3 regions of the Planococcus sp. SSTMD024 genome follow, and region 3 is predicted to be linked to each of the others. Evidence: riboswitches for the same ligand, from Rfam matches in the RefSeq annotation. Region 3 holds a riboswitch; each other region holds the start of a gene.
What was found. Region 3 has a riboswitch for S-adenosylmethionine ahead of AB9R92_RS09200 (transporter substrate-binding domain-containing protein). Riboswitches for the same ligand answer to the same signal wherever they lie in the genome.
Positions count from the first base shown of each region.

Region 1 (5,748 bases), 550 kb from region 3:
GGTCTGGAAAGCGTTCAAGTCGAGTTCGCCTTCAGCGAGTGCCAGGTTCGGCGCGACATAATCCGAGAAGGTGATGATATCAAGTTCGATGCCTTCTTCAGCCGCTTTGTCGCCGACATAATCCCAGATCGTCGTGTCCGACCCGCTGATGCCGAGTGTCACTTTCGTGGTGTCTCCGGCCGAGCTGTCGTCTCCGCATGCGGTAAGAAGTGTAGCTAGTCCTGCTGTTGCTAAAAGTGCTGTCAGTTTTTTCATGATGAAATCCTCCAATGGGTTTTTAAAGTAATTGATTTGATTGATGAACAGGGTTATTGATGCGAATGATTAACTGCGGCGCACTCTTCTGGACATGAGGTTGCCGAGCGATTGGACGCCTTGGACAAGGACGACGAGAATGGCGACAGTCAAGAGCATGATCACTGTGTCGAAGCGCTGATAGCCGTAAGTGATGGCCAAGTCGCCGAGCCCGCCTCCACCGATCGCACCGGCCATGGCGGATGCGCCAATCAAGCCGACGATGGCGATTGTTAAGGCAAGGACTAGGGAGCTGAGCGCTTCCGGGATAAGGAAGCGGAAAATGATTTGGCCGGGAGAAGCGCCCATCGCCTGGGCAGCTTCGATGACGCCTTTATCTACTTCAAGCAAAGAGTTTTCAATAAGGCGGGCGATGTAGGGCCCTGCGTAAAATACCAATGGGACGATGGCTGCGGCTGTGCCGATCGATGTACCGACAATGATGCGCGTCAATGGAATGATGGCGACCATCAAGATGATGAACGGAACCGAACGGAATATATTGATGACGATGTTCAATACGTTAAAGACCGCTTCATTTTCAAGCAGGTGGCCTTTTCTCGTGACGACCAGTAAGATGCCAAGTGGAAGGCCGATGAAGAGCGAGAAAACGAAAGAAGCGCCGGTCATGTAAAGCGTCTCCCATAAAGCTTCTAAAATTTGTGATTGATCAACCTGCATGTTGCTGCACCTCCTCTACTTGGATGTTGCCGTTTCGGATCGAGGCGAGTGCGCGGTCGATTTCTGCGGGTGCGCCGTCGAACTCTACAATCAAGTTGCCGTATGGAATGCCTTGAAGTTCTGTGATGTTGCCGAACAGCACGTTCAAATCAAGCTGGAATTCACGCGATACCCGTGACATGAACGGCTGGCCGACTGAATTTCCGGTAAACTGCACCCGGTAGATGGGGCGTGTGCCATCGTTGAGGCGGATCTGCTCAAGCAGCGAGTCCGGCAATTCATCGTTCATGACGGAACGGACGAAACGCTTCGTCGTCGCATGCTGGGGATTGGTGAACACTTCAAACACGCTGCCTTGTTCGATGACGCGTCCTTCTTCAAGCACGGCCACTTTGTCGCAGATCTCCCGGATAACACCCATTTCGTGGGTGATGAGCAAAATGGTGATATTGTACTCCTGGTTGATGCGGCGCAACAGATCCAGAATGGACTGGGTCGTCTGGGGGTCGAGTGCTGATGTCGCTTCATCGCAAAGCAGTATTGACGGGTTTGTGGCGAGTGCTCGCGCAATGCCGATGCGCTGCTTTTGCCCGCCGGATAGTTGGTCGGGGTATTTCTTAGCTTGGTCAGCAAGCCCGACAAACTCCAGTAGTTCTGCGACTTTCCGGTCGACTTCCGTTTTCGGGGTCTTGGCCAGAAGCAGCGGCATCGCGATATTATGGTGCACTGTTTTCGAGTTCAGCAAATTGAAATGCTGGAAGATCATGCCGATGTCTTTTCGCGTATCGCGGATTTTGCGTGCGCTTAAAGTGGAAATATCTTCTCCGTGGATAAGCACGCGGCCTTTCGACGGGCGCTCGAGCAAATTCACCGTGCGGATCAACGAGCTTTTCCCTGCGCCGCTAAATCCGATGACGCCGTAAATTTCGCCGGTCTCGACGGTCAAATCGATGCCATTGAGCGCATGGACTTGCTGCTTGCCGGATACATAAGTTTTCTTGACTGCTTCAAATTGAATCATGGTGTCCCTCCTGTGGCTGCAAATAACGATTCGAATGAGTGCGAACGAACACTTTCTTGAAATAACAACAAAAAGCCCTCCTTTTTCTTATACGCAAGAAAAAAGAGGGCTCCAAAATATGAAACCATCTCATTCTCATCTTCCAAATGCCGAAGCATTTGCAGGAATTAGCACAGTTTTCGCTGATTTGCGAATCTGCTGCCGAAACGTCGTAGGGCCTGTCCCTCGGTTTCTCTGGATAAGAAAGTGATGTAAGCTATTCAATTCGTGATTCCTACTCTATTTCGAAATAGCGAAAAAGTCAACAGCTTTCATGAATTTTTTTTATGGGAGTTCGCACAGTTATAGAAGTAAAAATTTTTAGAAAAATACGCTTGACTTTAGCCAGCGCTGTCCTCTATACTTTTCCTCAAGCAAAAAAATAACTGAATACTCTTATCACGAGAGGCGGAGGGAATAGGCCCTACGATGCCCGGCAACCGACAGGCTCATGTCTGGAAAGGTGCTAAATCCTACAGTGCGCATTTGCGTCGCTGAAAGATAAGAGGAGGCAAATCCGTATATAACGGCCCTCTTCTTTCTGAAGAGGGCCTTTTTGTGTCCTCCTCAAACCGAACAAACTATCAGAAAACAGGAGGAATTGACAATGACAAACTTCAAACCAGAAACTCTTCTATTACACGGCGGCCAAGAACCGGATCCAGTGACAGGCGCGCGCGGCGTTCCGGTCCATAAAACAACTTCCTATGTATTCAAAGATACCGAGCACGCACAAAACTTATTCGGCTTGAAAGAGACAGGCAATATCTATTCGCGCATCATGAACCCGACAGTCGATGTATTCGAACAGCGCGTCGCACTTCTTGAAGGCGGGACTGCTGCAGTGGCTTTGTCGTCAGGAATGGCAGCCATTGCATTCTCGGTGTTGAATATAGCTGAAGCGGGAGACGAAATTATTGCCGATAGCAACCTGTATGGCGGAACTTATAATCTATTCGCCAACACATTGCCGCGCTATGGCATTAACGTTAAATTCGTCGATGCAACCGATCCTGAGAATTTCCGTGCAGCGATCACAGACAAAACGAAAGCCTTGTTCGGCGAGATCATCGGAAATCCAAGCTTGAACGTGTTCGATGTGGAGCGTGTGGCGGACATCGCACATGAAAATGGCGTACCGCTGTTGATCGATAATACATTCGCATCGCCTTTTGTCAGCAACCCAATCGAATTCGGTGCAGACGTCGTCATACATTCCGCCACGAAATGGATCGGCGGGCACGGTACGACAATCGGCGGCGTAGCAGTTGATGCTGGACGTTTCAACTGGGACAATCCGCGATTCCCGAATTATACGGAACCGGATGAAACCTACCACGGCATCCGCTTCGGAATTGATGTGCCGGAAGCCGCATTCGCGACGAAATTACGCGTTCAGCTGTTGCGCGATTTCGGCCCGTCGCTCAGTGCGGACAGCGCTCACGCATTGCTGCAAGGACTTGAAACTTTGCATCTCCGGATTCCGCGCCACGCGACGAACGCACAAAAAGTCGCTGAATATTTGAAAGACCATCCGCAAATCGAGTGGGTCAATTACCTTGGCCTTGAAGGGCATCCATCTAAGGCACTTGCTGATAAATATTTGAAAGACAGCTACGGTTCGATCGTCAACTTCGGCATTAAAGGCGGGCGGGAAGCCGGCCGCAAAGTAATCGACGGCGTCAATCTATGGTCGCACGTGGCGAATGTCGGCGATGCGAAATCATTGATCATCCATCCGGCATCGACAACGCACCAGCAACTGACAACGGAAGAACTGAAAAAATCAGGTGTCACGGAAGAATTGATCCGTTTGTCTGTAGGATTGGAAAACCATGAAGATTTAATCGCTGATTTGGAGCAAGCAATCCAAGCAGCAGTACTCGAGAACGCGTAAGGAGGGATTCGGATGACGACAGTATCCATCGGCCAGCTGACACTTGAATCAGATCAACTATTGCCTGAAGTGGAATTGGCGTATGAACGCGTCGGAGACAGTTCTGCGCCAGCGATTCTGGTTTGCCACGCATTGACGGGCGATCAATTTGCAGTAGGCACTGCAGATCAGCCGGGCTGGTGGGCCGGGCTGATCGGCCCGGGCAAAGCGGTGGATACCGGGCAATTCCAAGTCATCACGTTCAATGTACTGGGCGGCTGCAGCGGTTCGACCGGTCCGCTTTCAGTCAATCCGGAAACCGGAAAGCCTTACCGGGCGTCTTTTCCTGAACTGACCATCCGGGATATGGTGAAAGCGGAGCGCAAAGCATTGGAAGCGTTAGGAATCGACCACCTCGCTGCAGTAATCGGCGGTTCTCTCGGCGGCATGAAAACCTTGGAATGGGCAAGCCTGTACCCTGAGTTTCTGGATACGGCCATTGCACTCGCCGTGACGCCTTACTACGGGGATTATGGCGTCGCATTCAATCATATCGGCATTCAGGCAATCGAAAACGATCCCGAGTTCCAGTCAGGTGAGTATCATCCGGAAGCCAGGCTGAAAGGGTTTGAAATCGCGCGCATGGCCGGCATGGTGACGTACCGGAGCGGGAGGCTATTCAACGGCCGTTTTGCCCGGGCGCGTTGCGGAGAGCAATTCGAAGTTCAATCCTATTTGGATTATCAGGGGCGCAAATTGGCAGGGCGTTTTGATCCGAATAGCTACCTCGTTTTGCTGAAAGCCATGAATACCCACGATGTGGAAGAGGCGGAACTAGCCCCTGAACTGCTATCGATTTCTTATAGCCACGATTTATTGTATCCGGGAGAATTGATGATTCCTTGGGTCGAAAATCAGCCCAATGCCAAGTGGGAGAAAATCGAAACGGATTTTGGCCACGACGGATTTTTGGTGGAGTTTGAAAAGTGGGCACATCATATACAGGCTCAATTACAGAAAACGGTGAGTGCCAAAAGCCATGTACTAGCATAAACCTGTTCATCAAAAGTATTGGAGAAGTCCATGGTTAGCAATAAATTAAAAAAGTTGATGACCTTTTCTGCATTCTAAAATCAGTGAGCTCTATAAGTATTTGGAGAAGTGTTCACTCGAAAAAAATCTGCTCAATAATGCTACGCATTACTTCGGTAAGCTTCGTAAAACACGATTTTATAACTTTCTCGCCAAGCCGTAAAAAAAGATCGAAGCCTAAATGGCTCCGATCTTTTTTTTCGTTTCGTCAATCCTCGTCCTTAATATCGATATCATCGGGGATTGGCGTGGCGCGCCACTCTTCCAGCTCAAGTTTGGCGATTTCGAGCTGTTGGAAATGGCTTTCGAATTGGGAGGTGTTGATCAAGTATTGTTCTCCGTCGTGGACTGCACGAATCCGGCCTTCAAGTACATAACGGTTGACTTGCTCTTCCGGCATCGACAAAAAAGCGGCAGTTTCCGGGACTGTCATATACATGCGATCGCCTCCTCTTTTCTTCTATTATAATCTTATTTACAGCCTATCTCAAACCATCCGCGCCGTGTTATCTTTATGGGGTATGTGTGAATTTCCATAATCTAGTACAAGAATGGCCAATTTACAACCATGCTAAAAAACAATGTGAATTATAGAGAGAAAGTGGTGGAAGCTGATGCAAATCAAGGCGTACATATGGGTGTTATTTGCGGCGATGCTTTGGGGAACGACAGGGACAGCCCAGACTTTTCTGATGGGAGAGGCCCATCCATTGACGATTGGGGCAGCGCGCCTCGCAATTGGCGG
Region 1 covers NZ_JBGGNS010000022.1:624,820-630,567, forward strand. The annotation lists gene AB9R92_RS11945 (MetQ/NlpA family ABC transporter substrate-binding protein) at 1-255, opposite strand, end outside; gene AB9R92_RS11950 (methionine ABC transporter permease) at 325-975, opposite strand; gene AB9R92_RS11955 (methionine ABC transporter ATP-binding protein) at 965-1,996, opposite strand; SAM riboswitch class I at 2,129-2,241, opposite strand; SAM riboswitch class I at 2,429-2,543, shown strand; gene AB9R92_RS11960 (O-acetylhomoserine aminocarboxypropyltransferase/cysteine synthase family protein) at 2,643-3,932, shown strand; gene metX (homoserine O-acetyltransferase MetX) at 3,945-4,964, shown strand; gene AB9R92_RS11970 (helix-turn-helix domain-containing protein) at 5,212-5,442, opposite strand; gene AB9R92_RS11975 (EamA family transporter) at 5,618-5,748, shown strand, end outside.
Region 1: another riboswitch for S-adenosylmethionine. It lies ahead of AB9R92_RS11955 (methionine ABC transporter ATP-binding protein); the one in region 3 lies ahead of AB9R92_RS09200 (transporter substrate-binding domain-containing protein).

Region 2 (5,748 bases), on a different contig from region 3:
CTATCCCAAGTCTCGTCGATCGCTACGCCAGCCGACGTCCGCGGCACAAGGAAATAGCCGACTTCTCCGGTTTCTTCGATAGATGCGGTCACATTAAAATAATCCAAAACCGGTGCCATTGACGTAAACGACTTGCGCCCATCAATGACCCACGAACCGTCAACTTTTCTCGCTGTGGTCGATGGTTTCCCGCCTCTCGTCGGACTTCCCGTCTGCTTTTCGGTCGCGCAATTATTGATCAACGCACCGCGCGCTTGGATGTCGTCGAATAAAGCCTCGAGCACCGATTCGTCCCATTTACCGGTCTCGCCCAAATCTTGAACGATGCCCATATGCCAGCCGATCGACAACCCGGTCGACCCGTCCGCGCGGCTGATCGCTTCCTGGTAGCGCAGCAGCTCCGACAAGGAAATACCCGCTCCGCCGTATTCTTTCGGAATCGTCAATGCCGGGTAATTGATCGCCTTCAGCTCAATGAAATTCTCAAACGGAAATTTCCGCTCCGAGTCGTTACGCGCAGCCCGTTCTGTAAATGGCGCCACCGTTTCATTCAATATGTCCATGCGTTCTTCAAATGTCTTTGCTTTCGTGATATCCATCATTCTTCACCTTTCTTTAGCTATTGCGCCCATTCCTCTGTCAAAATGAAGCCGTCGTACTGCTCATTCGACTCGATGTATTCCTGGAATTCCTCGGATTCGTAAGCGTCTTTCAAATCTTTCGCCCACTCAGTATCCGCGTTTTCTTCCTCGATCGTCACGACGATCCGGTGCTGCTCCGGCGTGTTCTCAATCTTCAAGGCATCGGTAATCTTGCGGTCCGGCGCATTGGCAATATAATTGCCGTTGACGACGCCAAAGTCAATGTCTTGCAGCGACACCAGGATTTGTGCCGGGTCCAATACTTTCAAGTCCAAGTCGTAATCGGCGCTTTCCACTGTGTTCAAATTAAAGTCCGTCACGCCTGCCTCATCTGACACCGTCACCCACCCGAGCTCCTCCAAGATGCGCACTGCGCGTTCCTGGTTGACCGGATCGTTCGGCAAGCCGATAGTCGAGCCGTCCTTCACTTCATCCAAGGATTGATGATGCTCGGAATACAAGCCTTGAGGCGCGCTCGGCACAAACGCGATGCCTGTCATCTCCATGCCGAGTTCCTCGTTGATTCCTTCCATATACGCCGTGCTCTGGAAAATGCTCGCATCGATCGAGCCTTCTTGCATCGCCGGGTTCAACTGCATGTTCTGGGAAAACGTTGTCGTATCCACTTTATACCCTTTCTCCTCTAAAATAGGCAAGATCCCTTCCTTGAATTGCTGCTCATATGTCCCGACGCCAAAACCGACACGCACTTCTTTCTTGTCTTCCCCGGAAGCTTCCCCGCTATCGCCGCATCCCGCAAGCAACAGCGCACCCGAAATCCCGAGCACTCCAACCCAACGCTTGTTCATCTGCCATCTCTCCTCGTTCTCCATTTTTTTGAATGAAACACTATCAACTCGCGGCTCAATAGAAAAAGCCCCTCTTCATAAAAAAGAAGAGAGGCGCACCGTCCGGCTCTTCTCATCTCTCAAATGCTCACGCACCTGCTGGATTTGGCACAGTTTCAAATTGGACATCCAATCTGTTCCGCTGCCGAAGCTTCAAAGGGCCAGTCCCTCCACTTCTCTGGATAAGAAATTATGTACTCGAAGTTAATGCCGAGTAATTTGATATGATTAATACAATAGCAGAGCTTTGATTTTATGGCAATAGGTCGTTTGGGGATTGCTCCATAAAAACACTCCTTCCCACTAAATCGGCAAGGAGTTTTAGACTGTCGAGAAAGTCAATAAGTCGTATTTTCCGAAGCTTATCGCACGACTCCGTGGGCTCGCGCCCAAGCCTCCTCAGTCGCTTCGAAACCCTTGTGCTCCCACATCTGCATAGCAGATGCGTCGCAAATGAATGCACTCAGCTAAGCTTCGCTCATTCATTCCTTGCGGGGTCTCGGTCGTCTCGCTAATCCAAAGGAGTCGAGCGAACGCTTCTCCAAATACTAAAATACTTCATTGATTTTTGATCGTAGAAAAGGTGATCACCTTTTCGATTTATAGTGGATCACAGAATTCATCCGCCTTTGTAGCATGCCAAATTTGAGGAGTTTCTATCAAATATATAAGTTTTATAAACACTTCGTACACCTGTGCTAGTAAGAGAATAGTGTATAATCTTCATCTAAGAACTCTCATAATTCCAAACACTCTAATATTGAATTTTCCAGTTTATAAAATGCTGTTTCTTTCTCTTCAGGAGCCAGCACATTTTTATGAGAGTTTCATTGTTTCTGTACATTTGCTATCTATTCATTTCAATGGAGGGATTCACATGAAATACACGGTTATCACAGGCGCCAGCTCAGGAATCGGATACGAAGCGGCCATGGCTTTCGCGACACGCGGCAAAAACTTGATTCTTGTCGCAAGAAGGGAAGCCGAGCTCAATAAGCTTAAAGAGAACATTCAAGACATGAACGGGAATCTCGAAGTCGTCATCAAACCCACAGACCTATCCGAAAGCGGGCAAGTCCACGCGCTGTACGAAGCCCTGAAGGAATACGACATCGAAACCTTCGTGAACAACGCCGGCTTCGGAAACAGCGCAACCGTCGCTGAACAGGATGTACATAAAACAGAAAAGATGTTGCGCGTAAATGTAGAAGCACTCACCACGCTTTCCACTCTTTATGCACATGATTATGCTGACCAAGAAGGCGCGCAGCTCATCAACATATCCTCTGACCTAGGTTACCGAATCGTGCCAAATGCCGTGACATACGCTGCAACCAAATTTTACGTGAGTGCATTTACAGAAGGCCTTGCCCAGGAACTGCAGGACAACGGCGCTCGGTTGAAAGTTAAAATACTCGCGCCATCCATGACCGAAACCGAATTCGTGAAAACGGCGCGGGAGCTTGACGATTTCAGCTATGGCGACAATGTGCAAAAGTTCCATACCGCAAAAGAGATGGCACAGTTTATGCTGGAGCTTTATGATAGCGAGCAAGTTCTTGGGAAGGTCAATAGTGAAAGCTATGAGTTTGAGTTGATGGATCCGGTTTTTCAGTATACTTCGAGGAAGTAGGAGCCCCTATAGTTCCAATATTTAAAAAATCCCCTCTCACATGATGTGAGAGAGGATTTTTCTAAATGGGCTGATGACTTACATCATGCCGCCCATGCCGCCCATATCAGGCATGCCGCCGCCAGCTGGTGCTGGTTCCGGGATGTCTGCTACGACTGCTTCAGTTGTCAGGAACATAGCTGCAACAGATGCTGCGTTTTGAAGTGCTGAACGCGTCACTTTCGTTGGGTCTACGATGCCTTGTTCAAGCATGTTGACCCATTCGCCTGTTGCCGCGTTGTAGCCGATGCCGACTTCTTCCGTTTTCAGGCGGTGAACGATGATCGAGCCTTCAAGGCCAGCGTTCGTTGCGATTTGGCGAACCGGCTCTTCAAGTGCACGGAGCACGATGTTGATGCCAGTCGCGACGTCGCCTTCTTGCTCTGTCGCAATTTGCGCCACTTGGTTGTAGACATTGATAAGCGCTGTACCGCCGCCTGCCACGATGCCTTCTTCAACCGCTGCGCGTGTTGCGTTCAATGCGTCTTCGATGCGCAGTTTACGCTCTTTCAGTTCTGTTTCAGTTGCTGCGCCGACTTTGATGACTGCTACGCCGCCAGCAAGTTTCGCGAGGCGCTCCTGCAGTTTTTCGCGGTCGAATTCAGAAGTCGTTTCTTCCAATTGGCTGCGGATTTGCGCCACGCGGGCGATGATTTTTTCGGAATCGCCGTTGCCTTCAACGATCGTCGTGTTGTCTTTAGAGACGACGACTTTCGCTGCGCGTCCAAGTTGTGCGATGTTTGTGGATTTCAGGTCAAGACCGAGGTCTTCTGTGATCACTTCAGCGCCAGTGAGTGCAGCAATGTCTTCGAGCATTGCTTTTCTGCGATCGCCGAAGCCAGGAGCTTTCACAGCCACTGCGTTGAATGTGCCGCGCAATTTGTTCACGACAAGTGTTGCCAACGCTTCGCCTTCCACATCTTCAGAGATGATGAGGAGCGGTTTGCTTTGCTGAACGACTTGCTCCAGCACTGGAAGGATTTCCTGGATGTTGCCGATTTTCTTGTCCGTGACAAGGATGAACGGATTTTCAAGAACCGCTTCCATTTTATCGGAATCCGTCACCATGTAAGGAGACTGGTAGCCGCGGTCGAATTGCATCCCTTCCACCACGTCAAGTTCCGTCGTGAAGCCGCGTGATTCTTCCAATGTGATGACGCCATCGTTGCCGACGCGCTCCATTGCTTCTGCGATCAATTTGCCGACTTCCTCGTCGCCAGAAGAAATCGCCGCTACTTGCGCGATCGATTCTTTGCCTTCGATTTGCTGGGAAATGGATTGCAAGCCAGTGACCGCGCTTTCCACAGCAAGTTCGATGCCGCGGCGTATTCCTACAGGGTTTGCGCCAGCTGTGACATTCTTCAAGCCTTCGCGGATCATCGCTTGTGCAAGAACTGTCGCAGTTGTCGTACCGTCACCTGCGATATCGTTTGTTTTGGAAGCCACTTCCGCCACAAGTTTTGCACCCATGTTTTCAAACGCGTTTTCAAGTTCGATTTCTTTGGCGATCGTTACGCCGTCGTTCGTAATAAGCGGCGTGCCGAATTTCTTCTCAAGCACAACGTTGCGCCCTTTTGGCCCAAGCGTCACTTTGACTGCGTCCGCTAATTTATCTACACCTTGCAGCATCAAGCTGCGTGCATCTTCACTGAACTTAATTTCTTTTGCCATGATTCGGTTCCTCCTATTAAATAGAATTTATGCTTATTTAGCCGACAATCGCAAGGATGTCGTTTTCACGTAAGATTAAGTATTCTTTGCCTTCGTATTTCAATTCTGTTCCCGCATATTTCGAAAAGACGACGCGGTCTCCTTCAGTTACGTCCAGCTCTGTACGCTGTCCGTTTTCACGGATAAGTCCATTCCCTACCGCAATCACTTTGCCTTCCTGCGGCTTTTCCTGCGCCGTTCCTGGCAAGACGATTCCGCTAGATGTCTTTTCTTCCACTTCGACGAGCTCAATGATGACACGATCTCCTAATGGTCTTAACAATTGAAACACCCTCCTCAAATTAAATAGCTTCTAGTCGTTTAGCACTCTCAGACCTCGAGTGCTAACCCATAGATAAGTTTAATAAAATCTTCAGTTAATTGCAAGCAGAAACCTTAGGGCGTTTTGAATTCTTTGCGCCTTTTTCCGTTAAGCCCTACAATAAAAGGAGCACGCGAAAAGAAAGGAATTTGACTACATGACCACAACCGATAAAACCGCCTCTTCTTCGAAAGCGAAAGGGTATAAGCGCAAAAACATGCGCACGCCGCTCCTGGTCCTGCTCGTCTTTGTCGCCGTCCAGCTCATGCCGATCCTCTTTATCGGCCCGACGCTCGGCTATTTCCGCGACCAAGGGCTTGACGATGCCACCGCCCGCGCTTCGACGTCCGGCTGGCTGATTTTCCTGACAATGGGCATCGGCTTCCTCGTGACGATGGCTCTCATCATGCGTGACCGCAACTTCTTCAATATTTGGAAAGGCAAAAAATCGAGCATCCCTGCTGCAATCGGCTGGGGCGTCCTCGGCTTTCTCTTGCTCATCATCGGCCAATCGATCGCTGCCATGATCGAAATGGCAATCGGCATCGACCCGGG
Region 2 covers NZ_JBGGNS010000021.1:364,632-370,379, forward strand. The annotation lists gene AB9R92_RS08770 (acyl-CoA dehydrogenase family protein) at 1-599, opposite strand, end outside; gene AB9R92_RS08775 (MetQ/NlpA family ABC transporter substrate-binding protein) at 620-1,450, opposite strand; SAM riboswitch class I at 1,560-1,678, opposite strand; gene AB9R92_RS08780 (SDR family NAD(P)-dependent oxidoreductase) at 2,367-3,122, shown strand; gene groL (chaperonin GroEL) at 3,201-4,832, opposite strand; gene groES (co-chaperone GroES) at 4,870-5,154, opposite strand; gene AB9R92_RS08795 (CPBP family intramembrane glutamic endopeptidase) at 5,351-5,748, shown strand, end outside.
Region 2: another riboswitch for S-adenosylmethionine. It lies ahead of AB9R92_RS08775 (MetQ/NlpA family ABC transporter substrate-binding protein); the one in region 3 lies ahead of AB9R92_RS09200 (transporter substrate-binding domain-containing protein).

Region 3 (5,748 bases):
CATATGTGGATGAAATCGTCTTTTACGACCGCAATCTCCACCGGTCCGAAGCGATGGTCGAACTGTTTGGCGGCCGGAATGTGGAAAGCGTCGAGCAATTGTTCAACGATTCCGATATTACAGCCATCAGTGACTGCTCGTCGAATGAACACCACCATTTATTCTCGACGCAAGCGTTGTTGAGCGGCAAGCACGTGCTGTGCGAAAAACCGATTTCCTTAACGGTCGAACATGCCAAGGAGATTTTGGCGGCACAGAAAAAGTCCGGCAAGAAACTGATGGTCGACCACAATCAGCGGTTTACGCGCGCCCACCAAAAAGCGCGCGAAATCCTGGACAGCGGAGAGCTCGGGAAAGTTTTGACTTTCCGCACCGCTTTCGGGCATTCAGGCCCGGAATCCTGGGGCATCAATAAAACGAAATCGACATGGTTCTTCAAAAAGGAGCGTTCGGGCTTCGGGGTCGGCGGCGACCTCGGCATCCATAAAATCGATTTGCTGCATTACCTGCTCGATGATGAAATCATTCAAGTGAGCGCCTTTCAGGGAGCGTTGCACAAAACGGATGAAAATGGCGAGCTGATTGAAGTATGCGACAATCTGGTCTGCAGCTTGGCAACCGAAAAAGGGCGTCTCGGGAACGCCGCCTTCTCCTGGACTTATTACGGAGAAGAGGACAACAGCACCGTTGTTTATTGCGAGAAAGGCATCATGAAAATCTACCACGATGACGAGTATCAACTGGAACTCATCATGGCATCCGGCGAGAAAGTGAACTACCAGCTGGAAGCGATCCAAACGAACGATAACCAGACTCCGAGCGGCGTCATTGATGCGTTCGTCGATTCGATCCGCCTGGACCAGGAGCCGATCGTCACGGGAGAGGACGCCTTGAAATCGCTGAAAGTCATTTTGGGCATCATGGAAGCAGCCGAAACGAAGCAAGTGGTCACCATCGAAAAAGAGTCTCTCCTTTATCAATAAGGAGAGACTCTTTGCTTGTCGAGAAACATTGGCAGCTTTTTACGTTCCGTTTCAGCCGGACGCTTTCCGCGGGCACGGCCTCAGCCGCTTCGTCGCTGGCGCTACAAACCTCCTGCTCAACTCTCACAAAGTTCGAGCTTCGCAAACGAATGACTTCGCTCCTTCGCTTGCAGGGTCTTCAGCTCGCGTCGCTCCTTCGCTTTGCTCAGTCACTGCTCCCGCAGGAGTCGCCGGCTTACACTTCACTAGCGTCAAAATAATATTTCTGCCACTCACCTTTATATCTCATTAGTTATTAAATAGAAAATGAAATAGACAGGTTATGAATGAAAAGGTGCGACTTATTTCACCTTCTAAGAAGTTTCTTCTTTATCAATAGAGGAAGACTCTTTAAAGTGTTGAAAAGATCTACAAATTGCTACAAATAGAAAAGGCTCTCCTTTTACATTAAAAAATCAATGTGCTAGCTGAGTATTTGGAGAAGCGTTTGCTCGACTCCTGTGGGACTAGCGGGTTTGAGAGACCCCGCAGGAACGAAGTGACGAGGAGGCTCGATTCCCGCCCCACGGAAAGCGAGCGATAAGCTTCGGAAAATACGACTTCTTAACTTTTTCGACATGCAAAAGGGTCTTTTTCATTTCGCTCATAGTTTGAAACGGTTGAGTGAGAAGGGGGCAATATCGAATTCGGTGTGGCCATCTGTTGCCAATTGGCTCAACACTTCGCCCATGACGCTGCCGAATTTAAAGCCGTGGCCGGTAAAACCGCAGGCGAAAATGACGCGCTCGTTTTCCGGATGGCGGTCGATGATGAAGTTATGATCGTCCGAGACTGTGTATAAACACGTTTTGCCTTGTTTCAATTGTCCGCTCGCTTCGGGCATATAGAGGTCCAGGAATCTTCTTAAGTCGCCTTCATCGAATTCATACTCCCCAAAGTTCTGGGTTTGTTCGTCCGGGTCGATTGGCTGCCCGCCATCTGAACGCCCAACTTTTAAGCCAGCGCCGTCGATGCTCGGGAAGCCGTAGAACATCATCTCGGGGCCTTCCACAAAAAATCCGGGAAATTGATCGGCATTGTACATCTCCGGTGCTTCAAACCAGCCCACCGCTTTACGCGTTGGCTGGATCGGCAATTGCAGGTCCGGCAGCAACTTCTTCGCCCATGCACCGGCTGTGACAATCACTTTTTCAGCATAAAAAATACCTTGTGCGGTAGAGATTTTCACACGGTCCCCATCCTGTATATCGATGTGTTGGACGGGTGTGTTCGGCACGTAGTGGATGCCGTTTTCAAGCGCCAGTTTCTTATAGGCACGGATGGCATTTTCACTGTACAGCACGCCTGCCTGTTCCTCAAAGCAGCCGATGAAATGCTCGGGCACTGTGAAGCCCGGCCATCTTTCCTGGATGGCGCCGCTGCTTAATATTTCGAGCGGCAATCCGTAGCTGTTGGCGGCTGCAATGCTTTCCAAAAGAAAAGGAGAGTCTTCCGGGCCGAGCCCGATGACGCCGGTCTTGTCGAACACTTTGTAGCCGGTCTGCTTCTCCAAGTCTTCCCATAATTGCTGCGCGCGCAACACTAACCTAACGTAATGCCTGCCTTCCCCGTAAGCGTGGCGGATCAACCGGGTATCTCCGTGATGGCTGCCGTTCGCATGGGGCGGATCGAATGCATCGATTACCAATGTCTTCTTGCCTTGCTGTGCCAAAAAGGCGCCGGCCGCCATGCCCATCGTGCCGGCACCGACTATGGCGACATCAAAAACAGTTTCCTCGCTCATCTTGTGTTCACTCCGCTCTTGTATTGGATGCATGCCGCCCGTTGGAAACCCGGGAGCAATGAAATATTAAATTGATGGTATGCAATGCGGCAGGCTTTGTCAATTTCATCCTGAATTTTTATGCGAAATTTTGATTTATTTTCAAAAAGGGTTTGACAGCGGAGACTATCTCAAATACTATCGTTAATATGTTAAAAAAATTAAATAACTTATCCAGAGAGACTGAGGGACAGGCCCTATGACGTCCAGCAACCATCATGTTCATGAGAGGTGCTAATTCCTGCAGGATGTGTTCATTCTGAGAGATAAGAAATTGGTCGAAGCCTCTTTCCTATTGAAAGAGGCTTTTTTGCATTCAAATGAGGGCAGTCGCTCTACGCAGGCGAAAAATCCAGTCCCATCACACAAAATTACACACCAAAAGGAGCTTGAATTATGAAAAGAAACGCTTATGTAGTCGCAACCGCCTGTTTAGTAGGTCTTGCCGGGACACTTGCCGGCTGTTCATCGTCCGAGACGGCGAACGCTGACGGAGAGCAAGTGATCCGCGTTGGGACGCAAAACGACTACCCGCCCTTCGCTTTTGCGGATGACACAAATCAATTGACGGGCTATGACGTGGACATGATGAAAGCCGTCGATGAACAATTGGACGGCTATACGTTCGAATATGTCGCCGTGCCGTGGGACAGCATGTTCCTTGCGCTCGAGTCGAATAAAATCCAGGCCATCGCCGATCAAGTGGCGAAAACGCCGGAACGCCAAGAAAAGTATTTGTTCACCGATGAATCGTATTTCGCAGCGGAAACGGTCATCGCGGTGAAAGAAGGCCGCGAAGACATCCAAACGATTGAAGATTTAGAAGGCAAAGCGGTCGGAGCGTTGGCGGGGGATTCCTATACCTTATTGCTTGAGGAATACAACGAGACGGCCGATGAGCCAATCGAACTGAAATACAGCGAAAGCGGCAACCCGTCGGAAATTCTGCAGGATGTGCAAAACGGCCGCGTCGACGCGTACGTCAATGACCCGATCATGATGAACGCGGTGCTGGAAAAAAATGAACTCGGCGTGGAGATTGTCGGCCAGTCCTTGGTCAATGACGATATGGGCATCGTCTTGAAAGACGAAGAAAAAGGCGAAGAGCTGAAAGCCTTGATCGACCCGATCTTGAAACAGCTGAAAGAAGACGGCACTTTGTCCGAACTGTCCGAGAAATGGACCGGCGGCGACTACATCCCTGAATAAGCTAGCGGAAGGACAGAGACTATGGAAAATTTACTGGACTTGAATTTCTTGATCGAGAGCTTTCCCGCCATCATCTCCAGGCTGCCGGTCACGATCGGCATCGCAGTCGGCTCGCTGCTTTTGAGTCTGGTCATCGGCGTGGCTGCGGCATTGATCAAAATCTACAAAGTGCCTGTGCTCAGCGTCATCACGTCGATCTATATTTCCTTTATCCGGGGGACGCCCTTACTGGTGCAGATTTACCTGGTGTTTTATGGAATTCCGAAAATCATTTATTTTCTACAGAGCGAATACGGTTGGCTTCAGTCGGCGGACGTCAATAGCATCGCCCCGGAATTCTATGCCTTGATGGCTTTTTCCATCAATTTGGGCGCGTACTTGTCCGAAACAATCCGCTCGGCGATCGAATCGGTCGACCGCGGACAGTTCGAAGCGGCCAAAGCAATCGGCATGACGCCTGTGCAGATGATGCTGAAGATCGTCTTCCCACAGGCCTTGACGGTAGCGATCCCGAACCTCGGCAATATGTTCATCAGCACGCTCAAAGACACCTCGCTCGTGTTCATCATCGGCGTCATCGATATTATGGGCCAGGCGAAAATCCTCGGCTCCCGGGGCTTAGCGTTCTTTGAAGTGTATATCGCCGTCTCGATCGTCTATTGGATCTTATGCATTGCCGTCGAGCGCTTATTGGTGAAGATTGAGAAGCGTGCACGCAGATATGAAAGAGGGATTGCCTGATGATCAAATTGGAGAAGCTGCATAAATATTATGACCGCCAGCATGTGTTGAAAGGCATCGATTTAACCGTCGAAAAAGGCGAAGTGGTGGCGGTCCTCGGGCCAAGCGGTTCCGGGAAATCGACGCTGTTGCGCTGCATCAATTTTTTAGAGGAGCCGACAAGCGGCATTGTGGAAATCGGCGGAAAGCGTGTGGATGCGGAGACCGCCAAGAAAAAGGAGATCTTCGCGCTCCGGACTGCAACGGGCATGGTGTTCCAGCAATACAACCTGTTCAAGAATCTGACTGTGTTGCAAAATGTCTCCGTCGGTTTGACGAGCGTCAAGCGGATGAAAAAAGACGCCGCTGACAAAAAAGGGATCGAGATGCTCGAACAGGTCGGCTTGTCGAACAAACTGAGCCATTACCCAGCACAATTATCCGGTGGCCAGCAGCAGCGCGTCGGCATCGCCCGTGCTTTGGCGTTGGACCCGGAAGTGCTGTTATTCGACGAACCGACTTCTTCCTTGGACCCGGAACTGGTCGATGAAGTATTGGCCACCATCCGCCGCGTCGCGGACACCGGAAAAACGATGTTCATCGTGACCCATGAATTAAGTTTTGCGCGGGAAATATCGGACCGCGTCATCTTTATGGAAGACGGCGTCATTATTGAGCAAGGCACGGCCGAGCAAATTTTCACCGAGCCCGCCCTTGAAAGAACGAGACAATTTTTAGGAAAAGCCGTCCAAGGCTGAGGCGAAGTAAGTGAAACGACTGAGAGCGGAAGGATGGTTTGGAATGAACCCGATTGAACAGATATTGAACGAGTTCCCGGTCCTCATTGTGGACGGGGCCATGGCGACAGAGCTTGAACACTATGGATGCAATTTGAATGATTCTTTATGGTCAGCGAAAATATTGATGGAAACCCCGGAGTTGATCAAGAAAGTGCATGTGGATTATTTCCAGGCTGGGGCGGATTGTGCCATTACGGCCAGTTACCAGGCAACC
Region 3 covers NZ_JBGGNS010000022.1:71,857-77,604, forward strand. The annotation lists gene AB9R92_RS09190 (Gfo/Idh/MocA family protein) at 1-983, shown strand, start outside; gene solA (N-methyl-L-tryptophan oxidase) at 1,627-2,766, opposite strand; SAM riboswitch class I at 2,973-3,078, shown strand; gene AB9R92_RS09200 (transporter substrate-binding domain-containing protein) at 3,202-4,014, shown strand; gene AB9R92_RS09205 (amino acid ABC transporter permease) at 4,036-4,755, shown strand; gene AB9R92_RS09210 (amino acid ABC transporter ATP-binding protein) at 4,755-5,492, shown strand; gene mmuM (homocysteine S-methyltransferase) at 5,536-5,748, shown strand, end outside.